Regions from separate parts of the Pseudomonas sp. PB3P13 genome, predicted to be linked through region 2. Evidence: predicted binding sites of a transcription regulator. Region 2 holds the regulator's gene; each other region holds the start of a gene.
What was found. The regulator FliA, encoded in region 2, starts transcription of late flagellar genes. The targets are predictions, from matches to a motif close to CTAAAGTTTNNNNNNNNNNNGCCGNTAA.
Positions count from the first base shown of each region.

Region 1: a site for FliA is predicted at 1,090-1,117, ahead of ACYZT1_RS02285 (methyl-accepting chemotaxis protein). Genes of this name have one in related genera too.
Region 3: a site for FliA is predicted at 1,112-1,139, ahead of ACYZT1_RS20345 (chemotaxis protein CheW). Genes of this name have one in related genera too.
Region 4: a site for FliA is predicted at 1,329-1,356, ahead of motA (flagellar motor stator protein MotA). Genes of this name have one in related genera too.

Region 1 covers NZ_CM142702.1:485,895-488,095, reverse strand. The annotation lists gene ACYZT1_RS02295 (lipocalin family protein) at 60-629, opposite strand; gene ACYZT1_RS02290 (hypothetical protein) at 660-914, opposite strand; gene ACYZT1_RS02285 (methyl-accepting chemotaxis protein) at 1,173-2,201, shown strand, end outside.
Region 2 covers NZ_CM142702.1:1,939,533-1,941,733, reverse strand. The annotation lists gene ACYZT1_RS08790 (chemotaxis response regulator CheY) at 1-267, opposite strand, end outside; gene fliA (RNA polymerase sigma factor FliA) at 434-1,174, opposite strand; gene fleN (flagellar synthesis regulator FleN) at 1,171-2,001, opposite strand; gene flhF (flagellar biosynthesis protein FlhF) at 2,118-2,201, opposite strand, start outside.
Region 3 covers NZ_CM142702.1:4,423,105-4,425,305, forward strand. The annotation lists gene norR (nitric oxide reductase transcriptional regulator NorR) at 1-936, shown strand, start outside; gene ACYZT1_RS20345 (chemotaxis protein CheW) at 1,205-2,107, shown strand; gene ACYZT1_RS20350 (GNAT family N-acetyltransferase) at 2,111-2,201, shown strand, end outside.
Region 4 covers NZ_CM142702.1:686,023-688,223, reverse strand. The annotation lists gene motB (flagellar motor protein MotB) at 1-405, opposite strand, end outside; gene motA (flagellar motor stator protein MotA) at 409-1,260, opposite strand; gene ACYZT1_RS03110 (HDOD domain-containing protein) at 1,427-2,201, shown strand, end outside.

The DNA of each region.
Region 1 (2,201 bases), 1.5 Mb from region 2:
CTGGCTGACAGTCCGCTATCGCGAGCAGGCTCACTCCCACAATGGATCTTTGCCGGTCGTCAGTGCGACGTCTTGGCCATCTGCGTCTCCGACGCGCGCCAGATCAGTCGCGTGGTGTCGTAACCCTGCTGGCGCGCCTTGCTCAGCAGGTCTTCGCGCACTACGCCGCTGACCGATGGTGACCGCGACAGTAGCCATAGATACTTGCGACTGGGGTCGCCGACGATGGCGGTCTTGTAATCATCACTGACGTACAGCACCCAATATTGCCCCTTCGCCACGCCGGGTAATAAACGCGAGAACCAGGTATCAAACTCGACCCACAGCTTGTCGGTCTTGCCCGGCACCTGCGGGTACGCCGTGCCTTTAGCCTCTTCCCACTGCCAGTTTTCAGTCAGGCAGCGGTTCAATACCAATACGTTGCCATCCGGTTTGAGGGTGTAATGGGCTTCGGATTGCGCGCAGTTGCGCTGGAAATACATCGGTAGCCGGGCCAGTTCGTACCAGGTCCCTTGGTACTTCTTCAGGTTGACGCTGTCGACGGTTTTCGGCGCCAGTGTATCTTCGCCAGAAGTGGCGCAGCCGGCCAAAACCAGGCCGGCAAAAAACAGGATCAATAACCGCTTCATTGTTTTTCTCCCGTGGGCGTCAGCCCCGGTTTACTTCAGACCTTGGCCGGAAAACATCAGCACTTTGTCACCGGCATACTGCACGCTGATAAAGCTGTTTTTGTCGCCCCAGGTGCAACTGGACATGCCGAGCGCGCCCGAGCAATCCGTGGCTTTGCCCAGCAAGGTTTCCACCTCTGACTTGGGCATACCGGCCTCCAGCTTGGAATAATTTTCCTGATTGACCTTGCTGCAAGCGGTCAGCAGCACGCAGAACGACAACAAGGCGATGGATCGCAGCGACATGGTGAACTCCTGGAGCGAAGGGGGCTGGCAGGCTGCCAGGCAAACCTTAGAAGAGAAATCCCCTGTCTGGTTCCCCGACCGTGGGGCTATTTGTAAGGCCGCTCGTCCGGCATTTCTTAAATATCAGGAACTTTTCTCGGGTATTGAGCATTTCGTCGCAAATACCGAAAGGTGCCTAATCTTTGACGCTTCGCAGTCGACACATTATGTAGAGACAGATTCGCCCCAACACCAGCCCCCTCCGCGGTAGCTCAACCCATGACCAGAAACATGAAATTCAGCCACAAGATCCTGCTGGCTGCCGCCCTCGTGGTGGCCGTTGCATTCGCTTGTTTCATAATGTTCAACGACTACCGGCAGCGCCAGACTCTGCGCAGCAGCACCGAAACGTCGATGCAGGAGCTTGGCAGCCTGACCACCAGCAATATTCAAACCTGGCTTGAAAGCCGCATCCAGTTGCTGCAGTCGTTGTCTCAGCAGATCGCCGTAGACGGCAGTGCGCCGGCCGATCTCAAACGCGCCATCGACCTGCCGGCATACACCAGCAATTTTCAGTTGAGCTACTTTGGCGGCACCGACGGCGTGATGTTCTCCATCCCGGCCGGTAATCGCGCCGCCGACTACGACCCACGCGCGCGCGGCTGGTACAAAGCGGCCAACAGTGCACAGCAGACCATCGTCACCGAACCCTACATAGCGGCGTCTTCCGGCAAACTGGTGATCACGGTTGCCACACCCGTGAAACGTGAAGGCCAGATGATCGGCGTCGCCGGTGCGGACATCGACCTGTCCAGCGTCAGTGCAATCATCAACTTGCTGAACTTCGGTGGCCACGGTCATGCCTTTATTGTCGGCGCCGACGGCAAGATCCTGATTCACCCGGACAGCAAACTGGTGCTGAAGAATCTGGCCGAGGCTTACCCGAACGGCGCGCCGCAGGTCAGCCCGGGCATGAAAGAAGTCGAGATCGACGGCCAGCGCCAGTTCATCTCTTTCACCCACGTCAACGGCGTGCCGTCGGCGGACTGGTATGTCGCGCTGGTGCTGGACCAGGACACCGCGTTCGCAATGCTCAGCGAATTCCGGACGTCGGCGATCATCGCCATGGTCATCGCGGTGGTGATCATCATTGCGCTGCTGGGCATGCTGATCAGTTTCCTGATGCAGCCGCTGCTGACCATGGGCCGCGCGATGCATGACATTGCCGAAGGTGAAGGTGACCTGACCAAACGCCTGACCATTCATGGCCAGGATGAATTCGGCGCGCTGGGCACCTCGTTCAACCGG
Region 2 (2,201 bases):
CTGCTCGCGCTTGGCTTCAGCGGTGACCATCAGCACCGGCAGGTGCTTGAGCTTTTCATCGGCGCGCACGTGGCGCAGCAGGTCGATACCGGTCATGCCAGGCATGTTCCAGTCCGTTACCAGAAAGTCGATGCTGCCGCTGTTGAGAACCGGAATGGCGGTGGTGCCATCGTCAGCCTCGACCGTGTTGGTGAACCCAAGGTCACGCAACAGGTTTTTTATGATCCGCCGCATCGTTGAGAAGTCATCAACGATGAGGATTTTCATGTTCTTGTCCAATTCGACCTCCAAGCAGTCTTAAACACGCCCAGCACCTGGACGCGCCACTTCAATCAATCCGGCAAACACTCGATGACTGTCTGGAGCACAGCAGATCGCGACCGGCGCGGTTCAACACCACACCAGCCACGTTCGCAGTGTCCCCACACTGCCTTCAGCGCGCTCGCCACTCCCCCAAACGCCCCCGCAAACGGGCCGCGCACTGGCTGTGTAACTGGCTGACCCGGGATTCGCTGACCCCCAGGACCTCGCCGATTTCCTTGAGATTCAGCTCTTCGTCGTAGTACAGCGCCAATACCAGCCGCTCCCGCTCCGGCAGATTGGCAATCGCGTCCGCCAATGCCGCCTGGAAGCGTTCATCTTCCAGATCGCGGGACGGCTCCATGTGTGCACTCGCGCCGTCCTCGTGCAGCCCCTCGTGTTCGCCGTCCTGCAACAGATCGTCGAAACTGAATAAACGGCTACCCAAGGTGTCGTTCAAAATCCCGTAGTAGTCGTCGAGACTCAATTGGAGTTCGGCCGCAACTTCATGATCTTTAGCGTCACGGCCGGTTTTAGCTTCAATCGAGCGAATTGCGTCGCTGACCATGCGCGTATTGCGGTGAACCGAACGGGGTGCCCAGTCGCCCTTGCGCACTTCATCGAGCATCGCGCCGCGGATTCGAATGCCCGCGTACGTTTCGAAACTCGCGCCTTTGCTGGCGTCGTATTTGGTGGAAACTTCAAGCAGGCCGATCATGCCCGCCTGGATCAGATCTTCAACCTGAACACTGGCCGGCAAACGCGCGAGCAAGTGGTAGGCAATGCGCTTGACCAGTGGCGCGTAACGCTCGATCAATTCGTACTGCGCGTCACGTGCCGACTTCTTGTAAAGGTTGTAACCGGTAGCTGTCATAGCACGGGTCCTGCGGTCTGTTGCACGAGGCGCTCGACGAAAAACTCCAGATGCCCACGCGGGTTGGCGGGCAACGGCCAGGTATCGACCTTTTGTGCGATGGCCTTGAACGCCAGGGAGCACTTGGAACGCGGGAAGGCTTCATAGACGGCGCGCTGTTTCTGCACCGCTTTGCGCACGCTTTCGTCGTAGGGCACCGCACCGACGTACTGCAAGGCAACGTCGAGGAAGCGGTCCGTGACTTTGGTCAGCTTGGCGAACAGATTGCGACCCTCCTGCGGGCTCTGGGCCATGTTGGCCAGGACGCGGAAGCGGTTCATGCCGTAATCGCGATTCAGCAGTTTGATCAGCGCGTAGGCGTCCGTGATCGAAGTCGGCTCGTCGCACACCACCAGCAGCACTTCCTGCGCAGCGCGAACGAAACTGACTACCGAGTCACCGATACCCGCAGCGGTGTCGATGACCAGCACATCGAGGTTGTCGCCGATATCACTGAACGCCTGGATCAGGCCGGCATGTTGCGCCGGGCTCAGATGAACCATGCTCTGGGTGCCGGACGCGGCCGGAACGATGCGAATGCCGCCGGGCCCTTGCAACAATACGTCGCGCAGCTCACAGCGGCCTTCGATCACGTCGGCCAGCGTACGCTTGGGTGTCAGTCCCAACAGAACGTCGACGTTCGCCAGCCCCAGATCGGCGTCCAGCAGCATGACGCGTCGGCCAAGTTCAGCTAGAGCCAGGGACAAGTTCACTGACACGTTAGTCTTGCCGACGCCACCTTTGCCGCCGGTCACCGCGATCACCTGTACGGGATGCATGCTGCCCATTTTATTTCTTTACCTTGTCTTGCATAGACGGAGGCCACATTACTGGCTGCGCGTTCACAAACGGAACAATGCATGGCAGACCATCGATGTAGGTACGAAAACTGTTCATTATCACCTCAGCCAACCCGCTTGGTCGGACTGTGGTAGAGGTCAGCGAACATGTCAGCCATGGCTTCTTCGCTGGGTTCTTCCTGCATTTG
Region 3 (2,201 bases), 2.5 Mb from region 2:
GAGGAAATCAGCCTGGTCGGTGGCAGCGATCTCACCGTCCTCATCACTGGCGAGACCGGGGTCGGCAAAGAGCTGGTCGCTCAGGCCATTCATGCCACTTCGTTGCGTGCAGACAAGCCCATCATCAGCCTTAACTGCGCAGCGTTGCCGGACACGTTGGTGGAGAGCGAACTGTTCGGCCATGTGCGCGGGGCGTTCACCGGCGCGACCAGCGACCGTCGTGGCAAATTCGAACTGGCCGATGGCGGCACATTGTTCCTTGATGAAGTCGGGGAATTGTCGCTGACCGTGCAGGCGAAATTGTTGCGTGTGCTGCAAAGCGGTCAACTGCAGCGTTTGGGTTCGGACAAGGAGCACCAGGTCGATGTGCGCCTTATCGCCGCGACCAATCGCGACCTTGCTGAAGAAGTGCGCAGCGGCCGCTACCGCGCCGACTTCTATCATCGTTTGAGTGTGTACCCGCTGCTGGTGCCGGCGCTGCGTGATCGGGGCCGCGACGTGCTGTTGCTCAGCGGTTATTTTCTGGAGCAGAACCGCTCGCGCATGGGCCTGAACAGTTTGCGCCTGAGTGCAGAGGCTCAGGCGGCGCTACTGGCTTATGACTGGCCGGGCAACGTGCGTGAACTCGAGCACCTGATCGGTCGCAGCGCGCTGAAAGCCTTGGGTCAGTGCCAGGAACGGCCGAAGATCCTCAGCCTGAGCGCGGCGGACCTGGACCTGCCCAGCGCCCGTGTCGAAGTTATCGCCGAGCAAGCGACGGCTGCGCCATCGACGTCAGTAACGGGCGATTTGCGCGAGGCCACGGACAATTATCAGCGCCAGTTGATCGGCGCCTGTCTGGCACGCCATCAACACAATTGGGCCAGCGCCGCCCGCGAGCTGGGCCTCGACCGCGCCAACCTCGGACGCTTGGCCAAAAGGTTGGGCATGAAATAACCCCGATCCCTTGTAGCAGCTGCCGAAGGCTGCGTTCGGCTGCAGAGCAGTCGTCAATGGTTAAACTCAGTGCCCTGGACATTGCTCGTTGAGGGTCGGGCGAGGACTTCGTCCTCGAACGCAGCCTTCGGCAGCTGCTACAGGGTCGCTTTCACCAGGTGTCGATGGAATGTTGCTAAAGCCTGCCCACACCAAGTCGATAACCCGGCATCGATAGCTTCTGGCGATCCATGCGATCGCCCGCCACCTTTCTCTTCAGAAGGTTTTTATGTCCTCCACCAAAGCCCGCGCAGATTCACTTTCGCTTCTGCTGTTTACCTTGCGCAGCGGCAAGCTGATGGCGATCAACCTGCTTAAAGTCAGTGAAATCATCCCTTGCCCGCCGCTGACCAAGCTGCCGGAGTCGCATCCTCACGTCAAAGGCATCGCCACCCTGCGCGGCACGTCGCTGTCGGTGATCGACCTCAGCCGCGCCATCGGCGAGCGGCCGCTGGAAGATCCGAACGGCGGCTGCCTGATCGTGACGGATGTCAGCCGTTCGAAACAGGGTTTGCACGTTCAGGCCGTGAGCAAGATCGTGCACTGCCTGACCACCGATATCCGCCCGCCGCCCTTCGGCTCCGGCGGGGTACGTTCTTACATCACCGGCGTGACCTCGGTGGACGGCACGCTGGTCCAGGTGCTGGATATCGAAAAAGTCATCCACGGTATTGCCCCCGCTCAAATCGAGATGGCCCCGACCGAGCTGAGCATGGAAGACGCCGAAGTACTGGGCAATGCGCGCATTCTGGTGGTTGACGACAGTCAGGTCGCCTTGCAGCAATCGGTGCACACTCTGCGTAATCTCGGCCTGCAATGTCACACCGCCCGCAGTGCCAGGGAAGCCATCGATTGCCTGCTGGACCTGCAAGGCACGGCGCAGCAGATCAACCTGATCGTCTCGGACATCGAAATGTCCGAGATGGATGGCTATGCGTTAACCCGGACCCTGCGCGACACCCCGGACTTCGCGCACCTGTACGTGTTGCTGCACACCTCCCTGGACAGCGCGATGAACAGCGAAAAAGCACGGCTGGCCGGCGCCAACGGGGTGCTGACCAAGTTCTCTTCACCCGAACTCACCAAGTGCCTGATCCAAGCGGCGAAGGCTGTCGCCGAACAAGGTCACTGAGGGATGGCCGAGGATTTCTGCTATCTGATGCGGCGCAATCTGGCCGAGGTTTGCGCAGCGGTGGTGTGGCCACCGTCCATTATTCTCAGCGAGT
Region 4 (2,201 bases), 1.3 Mb from region 2:
GTTCTCGTCAACTTTGTTTTGCAGTTCTTGCAGCAACAGCTCAAGACGCTCCTTCTCGACCATCTCGGCCATGCCTTCGACCTGCTCGGCGTCGACAGTGACCTTGTCCGGCTGCGGCTGAGACTTCACTTCCGGATTAAGCGTGTTTTCCGGAGCCAGCGTTGGCGAGCCGCCCAGATCGATGATGTACGGCGTACCGCTTTCGGAAAAACCGACCGGGTCCTTGAAGTAGCCGGCAATGGCGATCTTCTGTTCAGGCGTTGCGGTGGACAGCAGCCACAGCACCAGGAAGAACGCCATCATCGCCGTCGCAAAGTCGGCAAAGGCGATTTTCCAGGCGCCCCCGTGATGCCCACCGGCGATGCGCTTGATGCGCTTGATGATTATCGGCTGGTTATTTTCCATTACTCAGCGACCACGAACCGCTTGTTCCAGCTCGGCAAAGCTGGGACGGTGTGCCGGGTACAGAACCTTGCGACCGAATTCCACCGCCAATGACGGCGGCATGCCGGAGGCCGACGCGACCAGCGAGGCCTTGATGGCTTCGTAGATGTTCAACTCTTCCTTGGCATCGTGCGCCAGGGAAGTGGCCAGCGGACCAAAAAAACCGTACGCCGCGAGGATACCGAAGAAGGTCCCCACTAACGCTGCACCCACGTGCATGCCGATGGCGGCCTGGTCGCCTTCGCCCAAAGAAGCCATGGTCACCACGATCCCCAATACCGCCGCAACGATACCGAAACCAGGCAGGGCATCGGCAATGCCGTTCACCGCGTGGGACGGGTGCTCGAGGTCTTCCTTGAGGCTGTAGAGTTCCATGTCGAACAGGCCTTCGAGTTCGTGCGGGGCCATGTTGCCGGAGGACATGATGCGCAGGTAATCGCAGACGAACGCGGTCATGCGCTCGTCTTTGAGCACGGACGGGTACTTGGCGAAAATCGGGCTTGCCGAGGCATCTTCGATGTCGCCTTCGATGGCCATCATGCCTTCGCGGCGGCTCTTGTTGAGGATCTCGTAAATCAATCCCAACACTTCGAGATAAAAGGCGTGATTGAATCGCGAGCCGAACATGCTCAAGGATTTCTTGAGTACATGCATGGTCATGTAGCCGGGGTTGGCTTGCAAAAATGCGCCAAGGGCCGCGCCACCGATAATCAGCACTTCGAAGGGCTGGATAAGGGCGGCAATCTTGCCGTGGGAGAGCACGTATCCGCCGAGCACGCTCGCGAACACGACGATGATGCCGATTATTTTAGCCATAGGTAGGGGAGCACTTAATGAGTCGGGTTCAAGGTCATATTCGGAAGTTGAAAAATCTCTTCTTCTCCTTATCGGCAAAACTGCGCCAGACTATAGCCCGTTAAGGCGAAAAGCCAATCTGGCCCGATCCGGGCATCGGTAAAGCAGACGAAGATAGCGTCCAATCATGGCTAATGAAACGAACGTTGCAACGCCGAAACCGAGCACACTCCAAGGCTGGATCAAGCTGCTCGACGGCGTCCGTCTGCCGGTTCCGCAAACCAGCCACGACCGTGTTTGCAAGGCCATTGGCGACCATCGCAGTTCGCTGCGCGATATCGCCGACCTGATGCAGGACAGCCCTGCCCTGGCGTTGAGCGTGATTCGTGAAGCCAATCGGCACACGCAAGGGAGCATGACCGAGCCGGCGGAAAACCTTGAGGTGGCGATCACTCGTCTCGGCCTCAAGCGCACTGAAGAACTGCTCGAGCGACTGCCCGCCCAGCCAGCGGCGCAGATCCCGGTCGCCCTGCGCCAGTTGCAACTGATCAGCCAGCACGCGACCCAACAGGCCAATGGCTTTTTTGCCGCGCGCCTGGCGCGATTGTGGCAAGACATCCATTGGGGCAGCCTGCTGTTTCTTTCGCCGCTGTGGCCAATGGCACTCACACATCCCAAGTTGCTCGAAGAATGGGAACTGCGCGTCATCCATAAGGGTGAGTCGGCGCGCAAGGTCGAGCAGCAATTGTTCGGCGTGCGTCTACTGGCCATTTGTCAGGCGCTGGTGGACGTCTGGCACTTGCCGATCTGGGTGCAGCAGGGTTATCGGTTGTTGCTCAGCGAGCAGCGGGAGTTGGTCAAAGTGCTGCGGATTGCGCGTGACAGCGACCATCCGTTGCGCCAGCAAAACCGACTCGACGACGACCCGACCCTGCGCCGCTGGCTCAATCAGCCGGCCAATA